Linked DNA regions of Methylocaldum szegediense. The protein of the gene in region 1 interacts with the protein of each later gene in a pairwise test. Links are inferred from orthologs where the notes say so. Each region holds a gene or a part of one and is shown on either strand. Other genes may lie near its edges.

Region 1 (4,375 bases):
CGGGCGCTCGAACGCCTTTCGCGTCAGCGACCTATCCCTTGCAGCAAGTCGTCAGCTCGCCGGTGCGCTTCGGACAGCGCGTCATAGAATCCATATCCACGTATGCGAACCTCGTAGCGGAAAACCAAAAGCTGAAGGAGGAGCAACTTGTCCTCAAGACCAAACTGCTGAAGTTCGCGGCATTGGAACAAGAGAACATCCGGCTGCGGGGACTTTTGGATACCTCCTTCAAGGTCGGCGAACAGGTATCGATCGCCGAACTCCTATCCGTCAATTTGGTTCCGTACGAACATATCGTCGTGGTGAACAAAGGTGCCCGATTCGGGGTTCATGTCGGCCAACCCGTGTTCGATGCGAACGGGGTTGTGGGACAGGTCCTGCGGGTCACGCCATTCAGCGCAGAAGTGATGCTGATTACCGACCCGAACCATGCCATTCCGGTGCAAGTCAACCGGAATGGTCTACGTACCCTGGCGCTTGGCACCGGGCAGATCGATCGCCTGGCATTACCTTATCTTTCTAGCAATGCCGATATCCAGGTCGGTGATCTCCTGGTAACTTCTGGCCTCGGTGGGGTTTTTCCTCATGGCTACCCGGTAGCCACCGTGACAGAAGTTGCGCCACAGAAGACAGCATTCGCAAAAATCTCCGCTGCGCCCGTTGCTCAGCTCGACCGAAACCGTGAACTCTTGTTGGTATGGAGCGATTCACGACCCGTCCCACGCATCTCGGTCGATCAAGAACAACGCCCAAACGCTTTGCCCACGAATGGCAGCCGTTAAATCGTCGTCCGCCGGACTGATAGTGGTACCGCTAAGTCTGGTGGTTGCCATGGCTTTGCGGATTCTCCCCTTGCCGCGCGAGTTGTTCGTATTCAACCCCGATTGGACCGCCTTGTTTCTGATTTATTGGACGATCGCGATACCTGACCGTGTAGGGGTGGGAACCGCCTGGCTCACCGGGCTTTTCGTCGACACCTTGACCGGGCGCATGCTAGGCCAACACGCGCTGGCTTATTCCCTCATCGCCTATATTAGCCTGCGACTTTATCGTCGATTGCGTCTTTACCCGCTCCCCCAGCAATCGCTCTGGATACTTCTCCTTTTGTTGATTAGCCAGTCTCTGGTCCTCTGGACACAAAACATCAAGAACATGAATGTTTTGAATTGGGTGTATTGGCTGCCGTCTTTTACAGGCGCGCTCGCGTGGCCAGCCGTCTTAACGATTCTACGGCGGGTCAGACGCCGCTTCAGCATTTTTTAATCATCCGGCCATGTGGTAAGGGGTCGCCATGAGCCGTCCTTTCGACCTCAACGAGAAGTTTTACGAGAACCGGCTGTTTCTCAACCGCATTGCCGCCAGCGTACTGTTCATACTACTGGCCACAACAGGGCTCGTCATCCGCCTGATCTATTTGCAGGTTATGGGACACGAGCACTACTCCACTTTGTCGCGAGACAACCAGGTCAAGATCTCTCCTTTGGCGCCTTCCCGCGGGCTGATTTTCGACCGAAACGGCGAAGTTCTAGCCGACAATACGGCGACTTATAGCCTGGAAATCATTCCCGAACGGGTTCCGGATCTGGAAGCAACCTTATCGGAGCTCCAAAAGCTGCTGAATCTAAGCGACGATGAACTCAACCGTTTCAGACTTCAAAAAAGCCAGAGAAAAAGCTTCGAGAGCGTACCTCTACGCCTGGAGTTGACAGAAGAAGAAATCGCCCGTTTCGCCGTCAAGATGCCTTATTTTCCGGGAGTTGAAATTCGGACCCGGTTCATGCGGAGCTATCCTTACGGCCACTTGACGTCCCACGTCGTGGGTTATGTCGCGCGCATTAACGAATCCGAACTCCGATCCTTGGATCCGGCCCAATATCGGGGAACCTACCACATCGGAAAAAGCGGCGTCGAAAAAGCTTACGAATCCGTCTTGCATGGGAAAACCGGTTACGAGGAGTATGAAACCAACGTCCAAGGGCGCCCCATTCAGATACTAAACACCACCGATCCCGTGGCGGGAGCCGATCTTTACCTTTCCTTGGACATTCGGCTGCAAAAAACCGCCTTCGATGCCTTGGGCGAGTTCAACGGAGCCGTAGCGGCGATCGACCCCGCCACCGGCAAAGTATTGGTCTTGGTCAGCAAGCCAGGCTTCGATCCCAACCCCTTCATCCACGGCATCAGCAAAAAAGATTATGACGCCCTTCAAAACGCTCCGGACCGGCCACTGTACGACCGCGCGCTCCGCGGCGTCTATCCGCCTGGCTCCACGGTCAAACCCTTCGTGAGCCTGGCCGGCTTGAAAATTCTCAATATCAGCCCAGCAAGACGAGTTCTTTGCCCGGGCTATTACCGCCTACCCAATGCGGAGCACAAATACCGGGACTGGCGCAAGCAAGGCCATGGCTCTGTAGATCTCAAATTGGCCATCACTCAATCCTGTGACGTGTACTTCTACGACCTCGCCCACCATATCGGTATAGATCCGCTCCACGATTTCATGCAACTCTTCGGCTTTGGGGAACGGACTGGTATCGATCTGGTCGGGGAAAAACCTGGGTTGTTTCCTTCAAAGGAATGGAAGAAAAAGAAACGCAAGCAGGTATGGTATCCTGGTGAAACCATCATCGCAGGCATTGGACAAGGCTATGTCCAAGTTACGCCTATTCAGCTGGCCAGGGCGACGGCGATACTCGCCAATCGTGGACGGAACGTAGAACCAAGAGTCGTGGACACCATAAAAGCCCCGTACGAGATCGAAAGCCTCTATCCCAAAAGCAGCGACGAGATCGTCGCCGACCTCAAACCGGAGCATTGGCGCACGGTAATTGATGCCATGGTCGATGTCGTCCACAGTGCACGCGGCACCGCCAAAGTAATAGCCCCGGGACTTTCCTATACCGTCGCCGGCAAGACTGGTACCGCACAAGTCTTCACCGTGCGGCAGGACCAGGACTACAAGAAGATGAAGATCGCCAAGACCTTGCGTGATCATGCGTGGTTCATAGCCTTCGCACCGGTGGAAGCACCACGCATCGCGGTCGCCGTGCTTGCGGAAAACGGTGGACACGGAGGGTCAGTCGCGGCTCCTATCGCCCGTGCCGTAATGGACCAGTACCTGCTCGAAAATCCATGAACATCGATCCCGTTCTGGCGCAACTCCGAATTACGCCGCCGCAGCGCGTTTCCTTGATACAAAAGCTGCATATCGACCTGCCGCTATTAGCCGGGCTGGGCGGCTTATGCACCTTGGCCTTCATCATTCTTTACAGCGCCGGCGGCCAAGATGTGAACGTGCTTGTGCGCCAGTCGATACGTCTGGGGTTAGCGATGACCATCATGATCGCCATCGCGCAGATTCATCCCCGCCACCTCAAGTTTTACAGTCCGGCTCTCTATCTTCTTGGGGTCTTGCTTTTGGTGGCTGTTCTGGTGGTCGGCAAAATAAGCATGGGAGCCCAGCGGTGGCTGGATATCGGCATTATCCGTTTCCAACCCTCCGAGCTGACCAAGCTCTCCACGCCCATGATGATCGCCTGGTATTTATCCGGGCATGCGCCTCCCCTACGCCTGAAGCCGTTGGTTCTCGCTGGCGTGCTGATTCTGATTCCCACCGCGCTAATCGCCAAACAACCCGATCTCGGCACGGCCGTGCTGGTCGCCAGCGCCGGCTCTGCGGTCGTGTTTCTGGCCGGAATTCCATGGCGCTATATGCTGGCCTTGGCGGTTGTGGGCGGAAGCCTTCTGCCTGTGGCCTGGCATTTCATGCACGGTTATCAGCGGGATCGGCTTCTGACATTCCTGAACCCGGAAGCGGACCCTTTGGGACGCGGCTACCACATCATTCAATCCAAGATCGCGATCGGCTCGGGCGGTATTTACGGCAAAGGATGGCTGCACGGGACTCAAGCGCACCTGGAATTTCTGCCGGAGCGCTCGACCGACTTCATCTTCGCGGTCCTTGCCGAGGAGTTCGGTCTGATCGGCTGTCTGGGTCTGTTGGCACTTTATCTCTTCGTCCTTGGGCGTTGTTTTTATATCGTCGTCCAGGCGCAGGATAACTACAGCCGACTCCTTGCGGGAGCACTGACGGTAACCTTCTTCGTCTATGTCTTCGTCAACGTCGGCATGGTAATCGGCATTCTCCCCGTAGTAGGCGTCCCCCTCCCTCTGGTCAGCTACGGCGGTACTTCCATGGTGACCCTGCTGGCAGGCTTCGGTATGCTGATGGCCGTCCAGACCCATCGTAAACTTCTGCCGAACGGATAATTATGCGCCTCATAAACCTCATTCTGCTCATTGTTTCCCTCTACGGTTTTTCCTCGCCCGGGACGGCTTCAGAAAGCCTAGCCCAACGACCGGGCGTCCGCACCTT
Region 2 (3,717 bases), 980 kb from region 1 along the record:
CTCCGTCAGCTGCTTGCCGCCGAACCCCTGTTCGCGTGTATAGATGATTCGGCGGTTATGAATCACGTTCAGGGTCGTCATAGTCGAGCCCACATCGGCTACAGCGATAGTCTGCTCAGGGGTGTAGCCGGGCCACTGATCCAGGATCAGATTGCAGGCATTCTCCAGTGCGTACGACTCCACATCGACGATCTCTGCCTTGAGTCCAGCCATCTCTAGTGCGGCGACCCGGTCTTCCACATTCTCCTTTCGGGAAGCCACCAGTAGAACATCGACCATATCGGGATTTTTCTCGGTCCTGCCCTGCACCTCGAAGTCGAGGCTCACCTCATCCAACGAGTATGGGATGTACTGATCTGCCTCCAGTTCGATCTGGGCCTCAAGCTCATCTTCACTCAAGGAAGCGGGCATAGAGATGGTCTTGGTGATGACCGACGAGCTCGGTACGGCAACGGCAGCATGTTTGAGTCGCGTGCCCGACTGCTTGACAAGCGTTTTGATGACGTTTGCGATGATTTCGACCTTCGCGATGTTTTTGTCGATCACCGCGTCTGGCGGCAACGGTGCGACGGCATAGCTTTCCACCCGAAAACGCTGTCCGTCTTTTGTTAGTTCCAGCAGCTTTACGGCCGCAGTACTAATGTCGATTCCAAGCAGCGGCGGTCTCTTGCGGTACAAAAAAAACATCGATAACGTCCCAAGCTCGCTTTGACTTCACGCGGGCGGTACCGAGTCCCAATGCCGTTTCTCGTCACCCGCTAAACGCTGTCATGTAGTATAGTAGGGATTGGAAGTTTGCCCATGAGACCCCCGCTATCGGTCAGCCGAGCGACGCGCAGCTCATGATCGTTCGATAGCTACAGCCGGAAAAACAGCTTTTTTGATGGTCGAGTGAGAACCCGCAACAATCGAGGTCAAGCACGCTCCCGTTCCGCGAGCCTTATCAAACTAATCTTTCTCTTCCTGCTTGGCGGATTTGCGAGTTTAGTTTTAGCCGCGTTTTTGCTTTATCGCTTCATTGCACCGCAACTCCCGAACACGGAGGTTCTGCGCGATGCTCGATACCAAACCCCCATGAGCATCTACAGCAAAGACGGCTTGCTGATGGCTCAATACGGCGAAATGAAGCGGAGCCCGGTCTCCTTTTCCGAAGTCCCGAGCAGGGTCATTCAGGCTTTCCTGGCCGCCGAGGACAATCGTTTCTTCAAGCACCGTGGTGTGGACTACGTCGGCTTGATGCGAGCGACGTTCTCCTTCCTTCGGACGGGAAAGAAAAAGCAAGGCGGCAGCACCATCACGATGCAAGTCGCTCGCAATTTCTTCTTGAGCAGCGAAAAGACTTTCTATCGCAAACTCAAGGAAATTGTGCTTGCAGTCAAAATCGAATCGGAATTGACAAAGGAGCAGATCTTGGAGCTGTACTTAAACAAGATCTACTTCGGTCATCATGCGTATGGCGTCGTTGCCGCGAGTCAGGTCTACTATGGCAAGAAGATAAATGAGCTCGAGGTAGACGAGATCGCGATGATTGCTGGTTTACCGAAGGCCCCCTCCGCTTTCAATCCGATAACCAATCCGCAACGGGCCGTGGAGCGGCGAAACTACGTTCTTAAGCAGATGCGGAAACTGGGATATATCGATGATCAAACTTATCAGGAAGCAATCGAGCGACCGGTCACCGCAAAGCTTCACACCACCCCCATCGAATTAAACGCTCCTTATGTCGCGGAATTGATCCGCAACGAGATGTATCGCCAGTATGGCGAAGCTGCGTATACCAACGGTTTCCGAATTTACACTACTATCGACAGCCGTTTACAAAGGGCCGCCGACAAGGCATTGCGCCTTGCGCTGCACGAGTACGACGAACGCCACGGATTTCGAGGTGTAACACAGCGAATAGACTTAAAGAAAGAAAAGCGCCGCGAGTACTGGGACAGGCAGTTGTCCAGCATCCCGAAAACCGGGGAGACGGTGCCAGGATTAGTCCTGGCTGTCAACGAAACTTCCGCGGACGTTTATCTCGGCCATCAACAACAAATCGTACTCGACTGGGATGGTCTCAAATGGGCACGCCGATATATTTCCGAAAACGCACAAGGCCCTTTTCCGCGAAGCGCCAAAGAAATACTCAAGGCCGGCGACCTCATCAGACTTCGCAAGGACGGCGACGGCCATTGGAAACTCAGCCAGATTCCACAAGTCGAGGGTGCCTTGGTCGCCTTGGATCCGACCAGCGGCGCCGTGGTCGCGCTGGCGGGCGGATATGATTTCGCGATCAGCAAATTCAACAGAGCAACCCAAGCTCAAAGACAACCGGGTTCCGGTTTTAAGCCCGTACTTTACTCGGCGGCCTTGGCCCAAGGATATACTCCGGCGAGCGTAGTCAATGACGCGCCGGTCGTTTTTTCCGACCCCTCGCAGGAAGGCGGATTTTGGCGTCCGCAGAATTACTCGGGTCGATTTTATGGCCCCACGCGGCTTCGGGTAGCCTTGGCCAAATCTCGGAACCTCGTGTCCATCCGCCTACTTCAGAGCATCGGCCTTACGAAAGCGATCGATATGGCGCGGCGCTTCGGTTTCCAACCCGAAGAACTGCCGCGATCCCTTCCGCTAGCCCTGGGCAGCGGCACCGCGACGCCTCTTCGAATGGCACAGGCCTACGCGGTTTTCGCTAACGGCGGTTTTCGCGTCGAGCCCTATTTCATCGAACGCATAGAAACCGAAGCGGGTGGCATGGTCTTTCAAGCCACTCCGCAAATCGCTTGCGCAAATTGCAGTGACGCCGATGATCACCAGACGAACTTTGCACCCCGCATACTGTCGGCTCAGGTCCACTACATGATGAATTCTATGCTGCAAGATGTGGTGCGAACCGGAACCGCGGTCCGCGCTATGGAACTGGGGCGCAATGATGTCGCCGGCAAAACCGGTACGACAAATGATTACAAGGACGCGTGGTTCAACGGTTACGTTCCTTCCCTGACCGCCGTCGCCTGGATTGGATTCGATTCCTCAAAATCCTTAGGGAAAGGCGAAACCGGGGGCAAAGCCGCACTTCCCATGTGGATCCACTTCATGCGAGAAGCACTCAAAGACGTACCCGAGCAAACTTTCCCACTTCCAAGCGGACTGACAATCGCTCGCATGGATCCGAGCACCGGGATGCTAGCCTTGCCCGGGAGCCCCAATGCAGTGTTTGAGGTCTTTCCTTCTGGGAGAGTGCCCCGCTACTACGCCGCGCCGCGCGTGAGCGCGCCTCCTCCATCAGAGTCTATCGCAGACGAGGAACAACCGCGACCACTGGAGCCAACAGTCCCGAGCGTCACGACCGACAAACCGATCGAATCGCTATTTTGACCTCCGCCATGTCCGCAAAAGACAGAGCCCGACGATTGATCGCCTACGAGGCCGCACGAATCATCGCAGAGGAAGGTATAAATGATTATCTTCCGGCAAAAAATAAGGCTGCGGCCCGTCTTGGGATAACGAACTCGCGCAGCCTTCCCCGTAACGAGGAAATCGACCAGGCGCTAGAAGAATATCTTCGACTCTACCGGGCGGATACGCAGCCACAACACATTACCCGACTGCGAAGGCTCGCATTGGAGGCCATGCGTTTCTTGGAAGAATTTTCGCCGCGCTTGGTCGGCGCTGTCTTGGACGGCAGTGCCAGCAAGTACAGCCCTATTGTTTTGTATGTGTATCCCGAAACCC

The links. Proteins that work in one complex are often made in the same cells at the same time.
Region 2: the proteins of mrdA (region 1) and QEN43_RS16030 interact in binary tests that used the Escherichia coli proteins (3 or more experiments, as listed by UniProt). The link is inferred for Methylocaldum szegediense from one-to-one orthologs.

The regions. Positions count from the first base shown.
Region 1 is NZ_OX458333.1:2,720,695-2,725,069, forward strand. What follows is about bases 795-3,713. They hold mrdA (penicillin-binding protein 2), read left to right. Parts: upstream 795-1,291; coding sequence 1,292-3,136; downstream 3,137-3,713. Other genes in these bases: mreD (rod shape-determining protein MreD), read left to right, coding at 795-1,263; rodA (rod shape-determining protein RodA), read left to right, coding at 3,133-3,713. Also shown: rod shape-determining protein MreC, read left to right, coding at 1-782; more of mreD, read left to right, coding at 769-794; more of rodA, read left to right, coding at 3,714-4,269; mltB (lytic murein transglycosylase B), read left to right, coding at 4,272-4,375. UniProt on the Escherichia coli protein: Catalyzes cross-linking of the peptidoglycan cell wall. Responsible for the determination of the rod shape of the cell. Is probably required for lateral peptidoglycan synthesis and maintenance of the correct diameter during lateral and centripetal growth.
Region 2 is NZ_OX458333.1:3,702,997-3,706,713, reverse strand. The notes cover bases 729-3,717. They hold QEN43_RS16030 (penicillin-binding protein 1A), read left to right. Parts: upstream 729-1,074; coding sequence 1,075-3,360; downstream 3,361-3,717. Other genes in these bases: QEN43_RS16025 (hypothetical protein), read left to right, coding at 3,369-3,717. Outside these bases: QEN43_RS16035 (pilus assembly protein PilM), read right to left, coding at 1-687. UniProt on the Escherichia coli protein: Cell wall formation. Synthesis of cross-linked peptidoglycan from the lipid intermediates.